Regions from separate parts of the Aeromonas rivuli genome, predicted to be linked through region 3. Evidence: predicted binding sites of a transcription regulator. Region 3 holds the regulator's gene; each other region holds the start of a gene.
What was found. Region 3 encodes sigma-54, which starts transcription at its own class of promoters, with help from an activator protein. Its sites were predicted from a motif close to TGGCACNGTTTTNGCTT; they were not measured.

Region 1 (4,210 bases), 1.8 Mb from region 3:
CACATCCCTGGGCACAACGACCTGGGACTGATAGTCGATCGCGGCGACGATCTCGACGCCGCCGGTGACCTTTTTGTTGGACATGATGACGGCGTCCGGCCCGAGAGTCTCTTTGACTTCGGCCAGGGCCGTGCGCATATCCTTGGCAAAAAACCGCTTAATCTTCACCCGTCATCTCCGTTAACTAGTTCTGTCCTACCGCGCTGACAATACGGATCTGCTTGTCATCCGGTACTTCCTGATAGGACAGGACGCGCAATCCTGGAATGGCATTCTTGACAAACTTGGCCAGGGTATTGCGTAAAATCCCCGATGTCAGAAGCACCGCCGGTTGACCTTCCAATTCTTGTCGCTGGGTGGCCTCGAGCAGGGAGCGTTGCATCCGCTCCGCCAGGCCCGGCTCGATACCGGCTCCTTCGCCCCCACCCGCCTGCAAAGACTGATGCAATATGCGTTCCAACTCTGGTGCCAAGGTGATGACAGGCAACTCGGGATCCGGGCCCGCTATCTCCTGCACGATCAAACGGCGCAGGGCGATACGGCAGGCCGCGGTCAGCACCTCGGGATCCGGGCTGCGGGGGCCATATTCCACCAGGGTCTGCAGTATGGTGCGCATGTCGCGAATAGGCACGCCTTCATTGAGGAGATTCTGCAACACCTTGACCAGGTTACCCATGCTGATCACCTCGGGAACCAGCCCTTCCACCAGCTTGCTCTGATGCCTTCCTATCATGTCGAGCAGCTGTTGCACTTCATCGTGACCGAGCAGCAGCGCCGCCTGATTGGAGAGGATCTGGCTCATGTGAGTTGCCACTACCGTCGCGGCATCCACCACCGTATAACCCAGGGTCTGCGCCTGGGAGACCTGATCCTTGGCGACCCAGACCGCCTCCAGCCCGAAGGCGGGATCCTGGGTCGGGATACCCTGGATCTGGCCAAACACCTGGCCCGGGTTGATGGCCATCTCCTTGTCGTGATAGACGTTCGCCTCCCCCGTGCTCACCCCCATCAGGGTGATGCGGTATTGGTTCGGCGCCAGATCCAGATTGTCGCGGATGTGTACCGCCGGCACCAGAAAACCGAGCTCCTGGGAGAGCTTCTTGCGCACCCCCTTGATGCGGTTGAGCAGCTCACCCCCCTGGCTCTTGTCCACCAGGGGGATCAGCTGGTAGCCGACCTCGAGGCCGATGATGTCCACCGGCATGACGTCATCCCAGCTCAGGTCTTTCTGCTCGACCGGTGCATCGCCATTGGCCGGCAAGAGTTCACCGCTCGCCACCCTGGCCTTGTTCTGTTTCTCGCGGCGCAGCAACCACCAGGCACCGAGTGCCGCAGCGGCCCCGAGGCTGAGGAAGGCCAGGTGCGGCATGCCCGGCACCAGCCCCATCATCAGCAAAATAGTGGCGGAGATGACCAGGGCCTTGGGGTTGTCGAACAACTGGCTCAGCATGGCGGTGCCCATGTCCTGATCCGTGTTCTGGCGCGTCACTATGATGGCGGCGGCGATGGAGAGCAGCAGCGAGGGGATCTGGGCAACCAGGCCGTCACCTATGGCAAGCAGGGTATAGATCTCGGCCGCCTCGCCGAAGCTGAGATCGTGCTGCATCATGCCGATGATGAAGCCGCCGATGATGTTGATGAAGAGGATCATGATGCCCGCGATGGCATCCCCCTTGACGAATTTGGAGGCACCGTCCATCGAGCCGTAGAAGTCAGCCTCCTGGGTCACCTCGGCGCGGCGCTTGCGCGCATCTTCCTGATTGATGAGACCCGCATTGAGATCGGCATCTATCGCCATCTGCTTGCCGGGCATGGCATCGAGGGTGAAGCGGGCGCTGACTTCCGAGATCCGCCCCGCACCCTTGGTGACCACCACGAAGTTGATGATGACCAGGATGAGGAAGACGATGATGCCCACCGCATAGTTGCCGCCGATCACCACGTTGCCGAAGGCTTCGATCACATGACCCGCGGCGGCGCCACCATTGTGGCCCTCGAGCAGTACCACCCGGGTCGAGGCGACGTTGAGCGCCAGACGCAGCAGGGTCGCTATCAAGAGCACGGTCGGGAAGGCGGCAAATTCGAGGGGACGGCGGGTGTAGACGGCCACCAGCAAGACCACGATGGAGAGGGCGATGTTGAAGGAGAACAGGGTGTCCAGCATCAGCGGCGGTATGGGCAGCACCACCATGCCGAGGGAGGCCAGCACCAGTAGCGGTGTACCCAACCCCTTGCCCAGCAGTCCACGGTACTCTTTCAACCGGCCCAATGATGCCCGCACTGTCATGACGACTCTCAGTTCTTAACCCCAGATGGGCAGATTAAAGCAAACATCGAGCCAACAAAGCAATTCGTTGATTTTAAATGATTTTAATTTTACTGCGTCAGAAGTTTGTCATCGTCGGCGGTATTTGCGGCATTACGCAGGGAATGGCCAGATCCTTGGCCTCCGGTGCCCAGCGTTATTTGCGGTATTGCGGAGAAATAGCCAGATCCTTGGCCTCGGGTGCCCAGCGTTATTTGCTTATTTGCGGTATTCCGGGGGAATGGGCAGATCCTTGCCAAGAGGCTGAGGGCGGCGACCCCGGCCACGGCGGAATTTCTTGAGCTGATAGACGTAGGCCAGCACCTGGGCCACGGCGGCGAACAGCCCTTCGGGGATCTCCTGGCCAATCTCGGCGCTGTGGTAGATGGCGCGGGTCAGCCCTGGGGATGGCAGTATGGGGATCTCGTACTCGCGGCCTATCTCGCGAATTTTTAGCGCTATCTCGTCCACCCCCTTGGCCAGCACCTTGGGCGCTGCCCCCGGCTTGCTCTGATCATATTGCAGCGCCACCGAGTAGTGGGTCGGGTTGGTGATGATGACGTCCGCCTTGGGCACATCTCCCATCATGCGCCGCGCAGCCATCTCCATCTGCAAACGGCGGATCCGCCCCTTGACCTCGGGCTTGCCCTCGGAATCCTTGTACTCGTCCTTGACCTCCTGCTTGGTCATCTTGAGCTGACGAGCATGGTTCCAGCTCTGGAAGGGAATGTCGATGGCAACGATGGGCAGCAAGGCGCAGCACAGGATGATCAACATCCACAGAAACAGCTCTAGGGCATCGATGATGCCCCCCGGAAAGGCCTCAAGGGAGAGATTGAGCAGGTGGTTGAACTGACTCGACAGGGTCCACCAGGCGAACAGGCTGATGAAGACCACCTTGGCGATGGACTTGACAAGCTCCACCCAGGATTGCACCCCGAACATGCGCTTGAGACCGGCGAGCGGGCTGAGCTTGCTCCACTTGGGCATCATGGCCTGGGTAGAAAAGTTGAGGCCACCGAGCAGGGTATTGCCGACAAAGGCCGCCAGCGCCACCAGGGCGAACAGCAACCCCAGCGGGGCCAGCACCTCGCCGAGCAGGGTCGGCACCATGGCCCCCATGGCATTGGGATCGAATGCCTGCTCCCGCTCCAGGGTGAATCCCATGGTCATCACCTTGATCATGGCGGTGGCCAGCTGCCCCTTGATCATCAGCAGCCCGAACACGGCGGCCAACAGCACGCTGGCGGTCCCCAACTCCTTGGACCGGGCGATCTGCCCCTTCTCACGGGCCTGTTGCAGTCGCTTGCCGGTCGCCTGTTCACTGCGTTCCTGATCGGAATCAGCCATGGGGGCCGGCTCCGCAGAAACCCGGGGGCAGACTGCCCCACCTCAACCAGATCCCATTAACTATGGGCACGTTGCGGTCGCAACCTGGCAAGCCCCCCTGGCTCAGCCAACCCTCATTAACCATGGGCACGTTGAGGTAGCGACCTGGCAAGCACCCCTGGTTCAGCCAACCCCCATTAACTATGGGCACATTGCGGTCGCGACCTGGCAAGCACCCCTGGCTCAGCCAACCCCCATCAACCATGGGCACCTCCCAGACACTGGGTATCGATCAGCTGGCAGCTCGTCTCCTGCACCCGCTCCCAGAGGGCATCGAAGTGCCCCATGAAGCCGCCGATAGTGAGCCAGAGAATGAAGAGTCCCGACATCATGCTGACCGCAAACCCGATGCTGAAGATGTTGAGTTGAGGGGCCGCCCGGGTCATGACCCCGAACGCGAAGTTGATGAGCAGCAGGGCGACGATGGCGGAGAGGGACATCACCAGAGCGGCCTGGAACATGACCCCGATAAAACCTGCCAGGGTGCGCAAAGACCCAACCGAGAGGCCCGCTGTG
Region 2 (4,210 bases), 1.9 Mb from region 3:
CCTCGGGGTCGAGGTCGAACTGCGCAACATGGAGTGGAATGCCTATCAGCTTGCCAAGAACAGCGGTGACTTCATGGTGGCGCGATCCTTCCTGTTTGGTGACTATGTGGAACCCTCTGCCATGCTCAATGCCCTGCGCTGCCTGGATCCGCAAAACGAGAGTGGCTACTGCAACCCTCACTATGATCAACTGTTAGAGCAGGCCGCGGCGACCCTGGATGAGCAGCGCCGCAACCACTTCTATCAGCAGGCCGAGCGTCTGATAGAGCAGGATGTGCCCGTCATCCCCCTCTATCACTACAACCAGATGCGGCTGGTCGATCCCCAATTGCGTGGCTTGCCCAGCAGCAATCTCAAGGGGGCGATCGCCACCAAGGATCTCTATTTCGTGACTCCTTCAGGGGCCAAGTGATGAGACTCGCCATTCTCTCTGATCTGCATGGCAGCCTGAGCGCCTTTGACGGTGTCATGGCCTGGCTCGGGCCCTGGCAGCCGGATCACTTGCTGCTGCTCGGGGACCTGCTGAGCCATGGTCCGCGCAATCCCGTCCCCGAGGGCTACCAGCCGGCGGCGCTGGCCGCACGACTCAATGGCCTGGCCAGTCGCATTCTGGCGGTGCGAGGGAACTGTGATTCGGAAGTGGATCAGATGCTTCTCGATTTCCCCATGATGGCGCCCTACAACCAACTGCTGGTCGATGGGCGGCGCTGGTTCATGAGTCATGGTCATCTCTACCACGCCGATGCCGTGCCTCTGCCGCCGGGCAGCCTCTATCTGAGCGGTCATACCCACCTGCCCGAGCTGAGGCGCACAGGGCAGGGCGAGCAACGGCGGGTCATGGTCAATCCGGGCTCTCTCTGTTTTCCCCGGGGCGAGCTGCCTGCCAGCCTGGTCTGCTATGAAGCGGGGGAGCTGAGTCTGCGGGCGGCGCAGGATGGACGGGTGCTGCAGCGGCTCTCTCTGGCAGAGGGGTCTGCCTGAGCAGGGGGGGAGATGACAGTGGTGAACCTGAGTGCCCAGCCCGATGGTTGGGCGGCTCACGAGTGAAGATCGATGATGAGTAAAGCGAAAAGGGTGCCCTGAGGGGCCGGGAAGGCAGACGGGAGAGGCTAGGCCTTGATCCCCGGGGAGCGGGTGCCGGAGCGGGTGTTGCCCTTGGCATCATAGGTGAGCGAGTTTCTGTCTCGCAGCTGGTTCAGGAAACCGGCCAGGCGACGATTGGAGACAATACTCAGCTCCAGCAGGCGACCATTGGTATCGTTTTGTTGCTGGCAGGCGACCAGCGCATCGGCGATCCTGGCCATGATATCCGGCTGGTGTGCGAGCCTATCCTGAAGATCGGGCTGCTGGGCCAGACTGGTATCAAGCGCCTCTATGGCACCTAGCAACTGCTGTTTACGTTCTGCCAGGGTCGGCAACTCCAAGGCTCTGCGCTGCTTGAGCAGTTCAAACTCCTCGCTCAGCAAACCCTGCATCTGGGTCAGCTGATCATGCTGTTGTTGCAGCAGTGCAGCCAGACTCATCATCCCAGGGTTTTTTCCAGCTTGGCTTCGAAGCTGAACATCTTCTTGGCAACGGCTTCGCCATTGACCTGATACTGGCCACTGGCCACGGCTTTCTTCAGGCTTTCCACCCGGCTCTCATTCCCGGTCGATGCCGAGTTGAGGTTTTTTTGTACTTGTTGCAACTGTTGCGCCTCACTGGTCAGGGAGACTGAATCGACCTTGACCTGAGTGGTGCGGGCATCTTGTCCGCCGTTGGTCGACTTGGCCACGCTGCTCTGGCTGTTACCGGTATTTTGTACCCGATTACCTGCCAAGTTGTTGATATTGTTAATAGCCATCTTGGTTACCTTTATTCGCTTTGCTGCCTGCTTACCCGTTTATCGGTCTAAGCTACCGGAACTTTAGGGAAAATTACCAAAAAATTCATTCAGAAGCTGACAATAACGGAGCCGACTGAATTCACCTTGCCCTGTACCGTCCTGCCGGACCTGATATTAACCAGCTTGATCATGTCGCCGAAGCTACCATCTTGCAAGGCGCGCGCCATGGTTTTGATCTGCATGCTGCTGTTTTCGGCGATGAGGGTAACCTGATCGCCCTTGCAGATCACACAGATCTGATTCAGGCGCAGCGGTTGGCCGGGTCTGAGTTCGCGTTTGCTGCGAGTACCGACCAGCGCCTCTATGTCCTGTATATAGTCACCACGGATCAGGGTCTGATCCTCGTAGGCCTGGATAAGCTGGTTGCGACCGAGAATATCCCCCTTGGCGATGGCTTCCGAGACGGTGATATAAGGCTTCTGGATGCTGACTCGCACCGGCAGATAGAGATCCCAGCCCGGCGTCTCGTTGCACTTGAGGTAGACAGTGGTGTTGCGTCTGATCTCCATCTTGGCAGGCAGGCTGATGTCGAGATCATGCTCGCAGGCCGTGAGCTGCAAGCGGGTATCTATGCTGGCGGCACTGAGCTCGGCACGGGCATCGAGGGGCAAGGAGAGCTGATCGCGCACGAACTCCTCCGCCCGGGTTTGCAACCCGGCATTGATGTCGGACGCCAGGGCCTTGTTGGCCCCGCTGAGCAGCAACAGGATGAGGAAAAGTCTGTTAATCATTTTCGTCCGCTGGTCGATAAGTGGATAACGTATAAGACAACTGTTCACTATGCTCGCGCCAAGATGGGTTCCTGGAACCGCTGGGAATCTGGCGCGAGTCAACATGGCGCATGCACAACATGCATGAATAATGCCAGGCGTTTTTAGGGAGTGTGTATGGCCGGTATTCTGGACTCGGTAAACCAACGGACTCAACTGGTCGGGCAAAATCGCCTGGAGTTGCTGCTGTTTCGACTCAATGGGCGTCAACGATTTGGCATCAACGTCTTCAAGGTGCGCGAGGTGTTGCAGTGCCCGCCCTTGACTGTCATGCCCAAGCTCAATCCCTGCATTCGCGGTGTGGCGCACATTCGTGGCCAGACTATCTCGGTGATCGATATCAGCATGGCCATGGGTAACAGGCCCATCGCCGATCTCTCCAAGTGCTTCATTATCATCTCGGAATACAACAGATCCATCCAGGGCTTCCTGGTGCAGTCGGTCGAACGCATCATCAACATGAACTGGGAATCTATCTTGCCACCCCCCAAGGGGGCAGGACGGATCAACTACATGACGGCGGTCACCGAGGTGGATGGCGAATTGGTGGAGATCCTCGATGTGGAGCGGATCCTCAACGAGATCTCCCCGGTCTCGACCGAGGTGAGCCAGGAGCTGGTGGCGGTGAGCGCAGAGCACAATACCCAGGGACGGCCGGTGCTGGTGGCCGATGACTCCTCGGTGGCGCGCAAACAGGTGCAGCGGGCGCTCGATGCCATCGGTGTGCAATGCGTGCTGGCAAAAGATGGCCGCGAGGCCCTCAACATGCTGCTGGAGATGGCCAAAAATGGCCCCATCCAGGATCAAATCGCCCTGGTCATCTCGGACATAGAGATGCCCGAGATGGATGGTTACACCTTCACCGCCGAGATCCGCAACAATCCCAGCCTGAAGGATTTACATGTTATCCTGCACACCTCCCTCAGTGGGGTGTTCAACCAGGCCATGGTGCAGAAGGTCGGGGCGAACAATTTTATCGCCAAGTTTCAGCCCGATGAGTTGGCCAAGGCCGTTCAAGGCGCACTCTAAAACAAGAAGAACGCATACATGAAGACACTGTCAGACGACTTATATAAGCAATTCAGCAGCTTTCTGGCGCTGCAGTGCGGAATTGTGCTGGGTGACAACAAGCAATACCTGGTGAAGAGCCGCCTGTCCCCCTTGATGGCTCAGTTTGGCATCGAGAGTCTGTCTGAATTGGTGACCCGTTCCATGAGCCTGCGTGAGCGGGAGTTGAAGATGGCGGTGGTCGATGCCATGACCACCAATGAGACCCTCTGGTTTCGGGATGCTTATCCCTTCCAGCTGCTCACCGACAAGATCTTCCCGGAGCTGGGCAAGAGTGGCCGCCCCATCAAGATCTGGTCGGCGGCCTCCTCCTCGGGTCAGGAGCCTTACTCCATCGCCATGTCGGCGCTGGAGCAGCAGGTCAAACGCCCTGGTACCTTGCCGGGCGGGGTACAGATCATCGGCACAGACATCTCCACCACCATGCTCAATCAGTGCAAGGAGGGGGTATACGACAGCCTGGCGCTGGCCCGCGGCCTCTCCCCAG
Region 3 (4,210 bases):
GGATAATCGCGTCACCTTCAGTGACGATGTGATCATCACCCAGGGCACCATCAAGATTAAGGCCGACAAGGTCGTGGTGATCCGCTCCGGCGAGAAGGGTGCCGAGGTGATGACCGCCTATGGCAAGCCCGCCACTTTCTTCCAGATCCTCGATAACGGCAAGCCGGTCAATGCGCACGGTGACAGCATCCGCTATGAGCTGAAGAACCGCCTGGTGACCATTACCGGCAACGGTGAACTCAAGCAGGAGGACAGCCAGGTCAACGGCGACCTCATTCGCTATGACATCGTCAAGCAGAAGATGATCGCCGAGAGCAAGGGGGAGACCAATCGCGTCAAGACGGTCTTCCTGCCTGATCAGGTTGAGAACTTCGACAAGCCCGCCGACAAGAAGCAGGACAAATAAACCATGGCCGTGTTGAAAGCAGCAGGGCTGCAGAAGAGCTACAAGAAGCGCATGGTGGTCAGTGATGTCAGCCTGGAAGTGGGCACTGGCCAGATCGTGGGTCTGCTCGGCCCGAACGGTGCGGGCAAGACCACCTCTTTTTACATGATTGTTGGCCTGGTGCAGCGCGATGCGGGCCTTATCACCATCGATGAGCAGGACATCAGCCTGCAGCCCATGCATATCCGTGCCCGCAATGGCATCGGTTACTTGCCGCAAGAAGCGTCCATTTTTCGTCGCCTCTCCGTCTATGACAACCTCATGGGGGTCATGCAGACCCGCAAGGGGCTGAGTCGGGAGGAGCGTGAAGACAAGGTTGAACAGCTGCTGGAAGAGTTCAGCATCACCCACATTCGCGACAACCTGGGCCAGAGCCTGTCCGGTGGCGAGCGACGCCGAGTCGAGATAGCCCGTGCCCTGGCCGCCGAACCGCGCTTCATCCTGCTGGATGAGCCCTTTGCCGGGGTAGATCCCATCTCCGTCATCGACATCAAGAAGATCATCCAGCACCTCAAGGAGCGGGGCCTGGGTGTGCTTATCACCGACCACAACGTGCGGGAGACGCTGGACGTGTGCGAGAAGGCCTATATCGTCAGCCATGGCCAGATGATAGCGGAAGGCACTCCCGCCGAGATCCTGGCCGATGAACAGGTCAAGCGTGTCTATTTGGGCGATCAATTCAGTCTATAGTAAGGGGAAATCACCCTTTGCTGCCTGATGACCGCCTCGCTGAATATAAGGATATCCCGACGTAGATGAAGCCGACACTCCAGTTGCGCCTCGGTCAGCAATTGACCATGACGCCACAGTTACAACAAGCGATTCGTCTGCTCCAGCTCTCCTCATTGGAACTTCAGCAGGAGATCCAGCAAGCCCTCGATAACAACCCCCTGCTCGAGCAAGAAGAGGCCGAGCTGCAGGAGACCCATGCCGAGGTCAAGCAAGACGAGAGTCAGCTCGACAGCAGCGAGGCCATGGCGCAGGAACAGATGCCTGACGAGTTGCCGGTCGACAGCAGCTGGGATGATGTCTACTCCGCCGGTACTGGCCAGAGTGCAGGGCCCGTCTTTGAGGGGGAAGAGAGCGTCTATCAGGGGGAAACCACCGAGAACCTGCAGGACTACCTGCTGTGGCAGATGCGACTCACCCCCTTCAGCGATGTCGATGCCGCCATCGCCCTGGCCATCATCGATGGCATTGATGAGTCCGGTTACCTGACCAGTCCTCTGGAGGATATCCGGCAGGCGGTGAGCAGCGAAGAGGTTGAGGTAGAGCTCGACGAGGTGGAAGCCGTGCTCAAGCGGGTGCAGCATTTCGATCCCGTGGGCATCGCCGCCCGTTCGGTGCAAGAGTGCCTGCTGATCCAGTTAGGTCAGTTCAGCCCCGATCTGCCCTGGCTGGCCGAGGCGCGGGAGGTGATTGGCGAGCACATGGATTTGCTGGGCAATCGTGATTATCGCACCCTGGCGCGCAAGACCCGCCTCAAGGAGGGGGATCTCAAGGAGGTCATCGACCTTATCCAGCAGCTCGAGCCGAGGCCCGGCAACAGGGTGGTGCAGAGTGACTCCCAGTATGTGATCCCGGATGTGTCCGTCATCAAGCGTCAGAATCGCTGGGTGGTGGAGCTCAATCCGGATTCGGCACCGCGCATTCGGGTCAACGAGACCTATGCGGCCATGGCCCGCCAGGCGCGTACCAGCCAGGATACCCAGTTCATTCGCTCCCATCTGCAAGATGCAAAATGGTTCATCAAGAGCCTGGAGAGCCGCAATGAGACGCTGCTGAAAGTTGCCACTTGCATCGTGGAGCAGCAGCAGGGGTTCTTTGAATATGGCGAAGAGGCCATGAAACCCATGGTGCTCAACGACATCGCCGAGGCGGTGGAGATGCATGAATCGACTATTTCCCGGGTGACTACCCAGAAGTACATGCATACCCCGCGCGGCATCTTCGAACTGAAGTATTTTTTCTCCAGCCACGTCAATACCGAAGGAGGAGGTGAATGTTCATCGACTGCAATTCGCGCCCTGATCAAGAAGCTGGTGACGGCGGAGAACCCGGCGAAACCGTTAAGTGATAGCAAGATCGCGGATTTGTTGGCCGAACAGGGTATTATGGTGGCACGACGCACGATCGCCAAATACCGTGAATCCTTGTTGATACCACCGTCCAATCAGCGCAAACGCCTGGTTTAGGCAAAACAAAAGGAAGACGTTATGCAAATTAACTTGACCGGACACCACGTAGAGATCACCGAAGCACTACGTGATTATGTGAATAACAAGTTTGCCAGACTCGAGCGTCACTTTGACCAGATCAACAATGTTCACGTGGTGTTGAGCGTAGAAAAACTGAACCAGATTGCCGAAGCCAAGCTACACGTCAGCGGGGGCGAAGTGTTCGCCAACTCACAACATGCAGATATGTATGCTGCGATAGATAGCCTGCTCGACAAACTTGATCGACAGATCATCAAGCACAAAGACAAGCTAAATCAAAAATAACTATGCAACTTGAACACATACTGAGTCGGGACTGCACCAAGAGTGCGGTCCCTTGTACCAGCAAGAAACGCGCCCTGGAAATCATCAGCGAACTGGCCGCCGAGCGGCTGGGAACCTCACGCCAGGCCCTGTTTGAATGTCTGCTTGCCCGTGAAAAAATGGGTAGCACCGGCATAGGTGCCGGGATCGCCATTCCCCACGGTCGTATCGGCGACGAGTTCCCGCCAACGGCCGTCCTGATGACCTTCGCAGAACCCATCCCCTTTGACTCCATCGACAATCAGCCCGTCGATCTGCTGTTTGCGTTGCTGGTGCCGGAGAGCGAGTGCAAGCAGCACCTCAAGACCCTCTCCCTGATGGCATCCAAGCTCGGTGACAAGGCGGTGTGCCGCCAGTTGCGCCAGGCCAGCAGCGATGATGATCTCTACCAGATCATGATCTCCGCCTGATGGGCATCACTCAGCTCTAATCAATCCTTGTTGTGGGAGGGCGCAAGATGCAGCTCATCGTAGTCAGTGGCCGATCCGGGTCGGGCAAGACAGTCGCCCTGCGGGTGCTGGAAGATCTCGGTTATTACTGTGTCGACAACTTGCCGGTCAATTTATTGCCCCAGCTGATCGTGTCGGTACAGAGTCAGTACGACAAGCTGGCGGTCAGCATAGACGTGCGCAATCTGCCCAGCGATCCGGAGCGGCTAGAGACGCTGCTTGCTCAGGTGCGCAACGATGGCCGGGTGCAGTACAGCAGCTTCTTCTTCGATGCCGAGAACAGTACTCTGCTCAAGCGCTATGGCGAGAGCCGCCGCCTGCACCCGCTGTCTCGCAAGCGCCTCTCATTGGACGAGGCGATCCGTGAAGAGACCCATCTGCTGGCGCCTATCTCGGCCAGCGCCGACCTGCGCATCGACACCACAAGCCTCAGCATCCATGACCTGAGCGAGCTCATCAAGACCCGGGTGCTCGGCAAGAAAGAGAACGAGCTGGTGCTGGTGTTCGAGTCGTTCGGCTTCAAATATGGCATTCCCAAGGATGCCGACTTCGTGTTCGATGCCCGCTTCCTGCCCAATCCGCACTGGATCCCCGAACTCAAGCCCTTTACCGGCAAGGACGAGCCCGTGGCTCGCTACCTGGCCAGTCAGCCGGACGTGATGCAGTTCACCCTGCAGATAGAGAACATGCTGGCGACCTGGTTGCCAGCCCTGGAGCGCAACAACCGCAGCTACCTCACGGTCGGCATTGGCTGTACCGGTGGCCAGCACAGG
Region 4 (4,210 bases), 550 kb from region 3:
AGTTGCTGGCGAGCCTGCTCGGCTTGCCTCTGCAGGCTGGGGCCCTCAGCCAGACCCTGAGCGATGCCTTTGCCGGCGACTCCCGGCTCGTCTGCTCCTGCTTCCGGGTGACGGAGGCGCGCATCGTCAACGCCATCCGCGAGCAGGGGGTGAGCGAACTGGCGGGGCTGCAGGGGCTGCTTCAGTGCGGCAGCAACTGCGGCACCTGTCTGCCAGAGATTGACAAGCTATTGATACAACACCGCTTCCTGGAGTCAGCATGATGAAAAACTATCCGGAACAGACCGCCGTTCACATCGCTCTGGTGGGGGCAGGCCCTGGCCCTCTCGAGTTGTTGACCCTGAGGGCCTTGCGCCGCATCGAAGCGGCCGAGGTCGTGGTTTACGACCGCCTGGTGGGGGCCGAGATCCTCGCCATCATACCGGTCGGTGCGGCCCGCTTCGATGTGGGCAAGCGCTGTGGCGAGCCCAGCCCGAGCCAGCAGGAGATCAATGCCCTGCTGCTGGCGCTGGCGCGTACCGGCAAGCGAGTGGTGCGGCTCAAGGGGGGGGATCCGCTCATCTTCGGCCGGGGAGGGGAGGAGGCCCTCTATCTGGCCCATCACGGTTTTCGAGCCGAGCTGGTGCCCGGGATCACGGCGGCGCTCGGCTGCGCTGCCAGCACGGCCATCCCCTTGACCCACCGGGGGCTGGCTCGCTCGGTGACGTTGGTGACGGGCCATCTGCAGGGGGAAGAGAGCTTCAATGGTTGGCGCACCCTGGTCGGAGAGGGCCAGACCCTGGTCTGTTACATGGGGCTGGAACAGGCTGGCAAGATAGAGGCTGGCTTGCTGGGGGCGGGCGCCGATGGGGCGCTGCCGGTGGCCCTGATCGTGGCAGGGTGCAGCGAGCATGAGCGGGTGATCCGCTGCCGGCTCGGTGGCCTGGCCCGGGCCGCAGAGGCCCTGCGGGGCGCGACGCCAGTGCTCATCATTCTGGGAGAGGTGGTGGCGCTGCGTGATGAACTGGATCAACTGCTCACTGGCCTGGAGAGCCGGGTCGCCTGATCTACCCCCACTACCTAGAGCTGGATAATTTAGGGGTAGATTCAAACACTTGGCCCCCATGTTGCGTCAAAGAGAGCCTGTTCGATGGATTGAACTGACAAGAGGTGAGGCATGCAACATCAAGGCGGTAACTCTGAGGGGCGCCACTCCATACTGCTGATCCATGCCGATGACAGGATACAGGCCAACCGGCTGGGTATCCTGGTCAGCCATTATGGTCACAGCCCCCGCATCCTGGATGAGCGGGGGTTGCTGGGCGGCAAGATACAAGGGGACGGGCTGCTGATCAGCTGTCGGCGCTTCAGTGCCGAAATCAGGCTGGCCATGACCCAGGGGCAATTACTGCCCCGGATACTGTTTTGCGATCGTCTGACGGCGCAACAGCAGGCTGAGCTGCTGGCCCAGGGAGCCCTGGTGGTGCCCCATGGTTGTGGTGAGCGGGAACCTGTCGAGCAGTGGCTGCGACTGGCCCGTGCCCAGTTGGCCATGGTGCAGCAACAGCAGCAGGCTCAGGATGCATTGAAGGTGAAGCTGGAAGAACGACGGCTTATCGAGCAGGCCAAGGGGCGCTTGATGCGCCACCAGGGGCTGGATGAGGAGGCGGCTTACCAGGCGATGCGCAGCACCGCCATGGCCCAGAACCACAGCCTGGCGGAACTGGCCCGCCGTCTGCTCCAGGCGTTGCCCGCCTGAGAGGCGGCGTCACTCAGGCGACCCGAGCGAGGTGAGGGGGGATGGGTGGCCAACTTGGTGCAGATGCGCCGCGCTGGCGCACCCTGGCCCGACGCGCAGCCCCATTCGCCCGGTAGACAGGGCATGTGAGAAGTTGGCACGTATCCTGAATAGCTAATAGAGAGCAATAACAAGCCGGTGCCGCCAAGGGCGGACAGGCGCCAGGCCCTTCGGGGCTATCACCATGAGTGCTGGCACCATGAACGCTGGCACCATGAAAACTGGGCAATGTGGCCCCATCGACCATCAGGTCGGTGGGGCCTTTTTTTTGGCAAAACGGGGATGGCAACAACGCAACGGCGCGTGATGGCCAGACCCGGATGAGCGAAGTGAAGAGGTAACTATGAAGCCAAGAATGATGTGCAAAGGTGCGCTGCTGGCCATGTTGGCCTGGCCAGCCCTGGGGGCGGTAACGGCTGCGTCTGAGACGGTCAGCATCGGAGCCCCCGAGAAGGAAGAGCTCAAGCTGGGCTTCATCAAGTTGACCGACATGGTGCCCCTGGCGGTGGCCTATGAGCAGGGCTATTTCGAGGACGAGGGCCTCTATGTCACCCTGGAGGCTCAGGCCAATTGGAAGGTGCTGCTGGACAGGGTCATCGATGGCGAGCTCGACGGTGCCCAGATGCTGGCGGGCCAGCCCTTGGGAGCCCACATCGGCATCGGCACCCAGGCCGAGCTGGTGACCGCCTTCTCCATGGATCTCAATGGCAATGGCATCACGGTTGCCAACTCGGTGTGGCAGGCCATGCTGCCTCAGCTGGCCAAGCAGGCCGATGGCCAGGTGGTGCGCCCCGTCTCGGCCAGCAGCCTCAAGCCGGTGCTGGACCAGTACCGCCAGTCGGGCAAGGCCTTCAACTTCGGCATGGTGTTCCCCGTCTCATCCCACAACTACGAGTTGCGCTACTGGTTGGCGGCAGGGGGCGTACACCCTGGCTACTATGCCCCGCTCAAGGGGGATGACTCGGGTCAGCGTCAGGGGGAGGTGCGGCTCTCGGTCACCCCGCCCCCCCAGATGCCCGCCACCCTGGAGGCTGGCACCATCTCGGGTTACAGCGTGGGCGAGCCCTGGAACCAGCAGGCGATCGCCAAGGGGATCGGAGTCCCGGTCATCACCGACCTTGAGATCTGGCGCAACAACCCCGAGAAGGTGCTGGGCGTCACCCAGGCCTGGGCCGAACGCTATCCCAATACCCATGTCCGTCTGGTCAAGGCGCTGATCCGCGCCGCCCACTGGCTCGATGCCAACGACAATGGCAATCGCCGGGCGGCGGCCAAGCTGCTGGCTCGCCCCGATTACGTGGGGGCGGACGAAGGGGTGATCGCCGCTGCCATGACCGGCAGCTTCGAATACAACAAGGGCGACGTGCGCAGCCTGCCCGATTTCAATGTCTTCTTTCGCCATCATGCCACCTACCCCTACTACTCCGATGCCATCTGGTTCCTGACCCAGATGCGCCGCTGGGGGCAGATCCCCCAGGCGCAATCCGATGCCTGGTTCGAGCAGGTTGCCCGCGCCGTCTATCGGCCCGAGGTGTACCAGCAGGCGGCGCTGTCACTCATCGAGGAGGGCAAGCTCAAGGCGGCGGATTTCCCGGCGTTTGCGACCGAGAGCGGTTATCGCGGCCCGCAACAAGGTTTTATCGACGGCATCGTCTATGACGGTCGCCATCCCAATGACTATCTGAACCACTTTGCCATCGGCCTCAAGGGCGATGAACAGGTGCAGTGAAGCCAAGGACAAGGAGTCTTCATGATGAAAGCGACAGCGATCGGGCGCCTGCTGGCCCCCTGTTTCGGCATAGTGTTGTTTCTGCTCTGTTGGCAGCTGGGGGCCAGTCAGGTTAAGACTAGTCTGGGTACCTTGCCGGGCCCCGGGGCGACCGCCAGCCAGCTCTGGCAACTGGGCCAGGAGCACCTGGCCGAGCGGGAGCGCGAATCCGGCTTCCTGGCCCGCCAGGCCAGTCGCAATGCCGAGCGGCTGGCGGCGGATCCCGCTGCCAGCATCAAGGTGAGAGCCTACCCGGGGCGGGCGACCTTCTTCGACCAGATTGGCACCAGCTTGCTGACGGTGGCCACCGGCTTTGGGCTGGCGACCCTGCTGGCCGTCCCTCTGGGGATAGTGCTTGGCATACACCCGCAGCTCTATCGCATCGCCAATCCGGTGATCCAGCTGCTCAAGCCGGTCTCCCCCCTGGCCTGGCTGCCGCTGATCACCATGGTGGTGAGTGCCGTCTATGTGAGCCCGGATCCCTGGCTGGCAAAATCCTTCGTCAACTCGGCGCTGACCGTGGCCCTCTGTTCACTCTGGCCGACTCTGCTCAACACGGCGGTCGGGGTGAGCTCGGTGGACCCGGATCTCCATAACGTGAGCCGGGTGCTGCGGCTGCCCTTCCTGACGCATATCGCCAAGATAGTGCTGCCCAGCGCCTTGCC

Region 1: flhA (flagellar biosynthesis protein FlhA) is a predicted target of sigma-54. The motif match lies at 2,325-2,341, and genes of this name have one in related genera.
Region 2: flgA (flagellar basal body P-ring formation chaperone FlgA) is a predicted target of sigma-54. The motif match lies at 2,736-2,752, and genes of this name have one in related genera.
Region 4: KYK33_RS04900 (CmpA/NrtA family ABC transporter substrate-binding protein) is a predicted target of sigma-54. The motif match lies at 1,873-1,889, and genes of this name have one in related genera.

Annotation. Positions count from the first base shown of each region.
Region 1 covers NZ_CP079742.1:2,992,061-2,996,270, forward strand. Annotated here, with positions in the region: gene flhF (flagellar biosynthesis protein FlhF) at 1-168, opposite strand, end outside; gene flhA (flagellar biosynthesis protein FlhA) at 185-2,287, opposite strand; gene flhB (flagellar biosynthesis protein FlhB) at 2,525-3,655, opposite strand; gene fliR (flagellar biosynthetic protein FliR) at 3,892-4,210, opposite strand, start outside.
Region 2 covers NZ_CP079742.1:2,882,849-2,887,058, reverse strand. Annotated here, with positions in the region: gene KYK33_RS13280 (peptide ABC transporter substrate-binding protein) at 1-412, shown strand, start outside; gene yfcE (phosphodiesterase) at 412-981, shown strand; gene KYK33_RS13270 (flagella synthesis protein FlgN) at 1,110-1,526, opposite strand; gene flgM (flagellar biosynthesis anti-sigma factor FlgM) at 1,523-1,843, opposite strand; gene flgA (flagellar basal body P-ring formation chaperone FlgA) at 1,933-2,538, opposite strand; gene KYK33_RS13255 (chemotaxis protein CheV) at 2,773-3,684, shown strand; gene KYK33_RS13250 (CheR family methyltransferase) at 3,703-4,210, shown strand, end outside.
Region 3 covers NZ_CP079742.1:464,960-469,169, forward strand. Annotated here, with positions in the region: gene lptA (lipopolysaccharide transport periplasmic protein LptA) at 1-406, shown strand, start outside; gene lptB (LPS export ABC transporter ATP-binding protein) at 410-1,135, shown strand; gene KYK33_RS02105 (RNA polymerase factor sigma-54) at 1,201-2,640, shown strand; gene hpf (ribosome hibernation promoting factor) at 2,662-2,949, shown strand; gene ptsN (PTS IIA-like nitrogen regulatory protein PtsN) at 2,952-3,398, shown strand; gene rapZ (RNase adapter RapZ) at 3,446-4,210, shown strand, end outside.
Region 4 covers NZ_CP079742.1:1,013,492-1,017,701, forward strand. Annotated here, with positions in the region: gene KYK33_RS04885 (nitrate reductase) at 1-263, shown strand, start outside; gene cobA (uroporphyrinogen-III C-methyltransferase) at 260-1,045, shown strand; gene KYK33_RS04895 (ANTAR domain-containing response regulator) at 1,157-1,738, shown strand; gene KYK33_RS04900 (CmpA/NrtA family ABC transporter substrate-binding protein) at 2,121-3,506, shown strand; gene KYK33_RS04905 (ABC transporter permease) at 3,528-4,210, shown strand, end outside.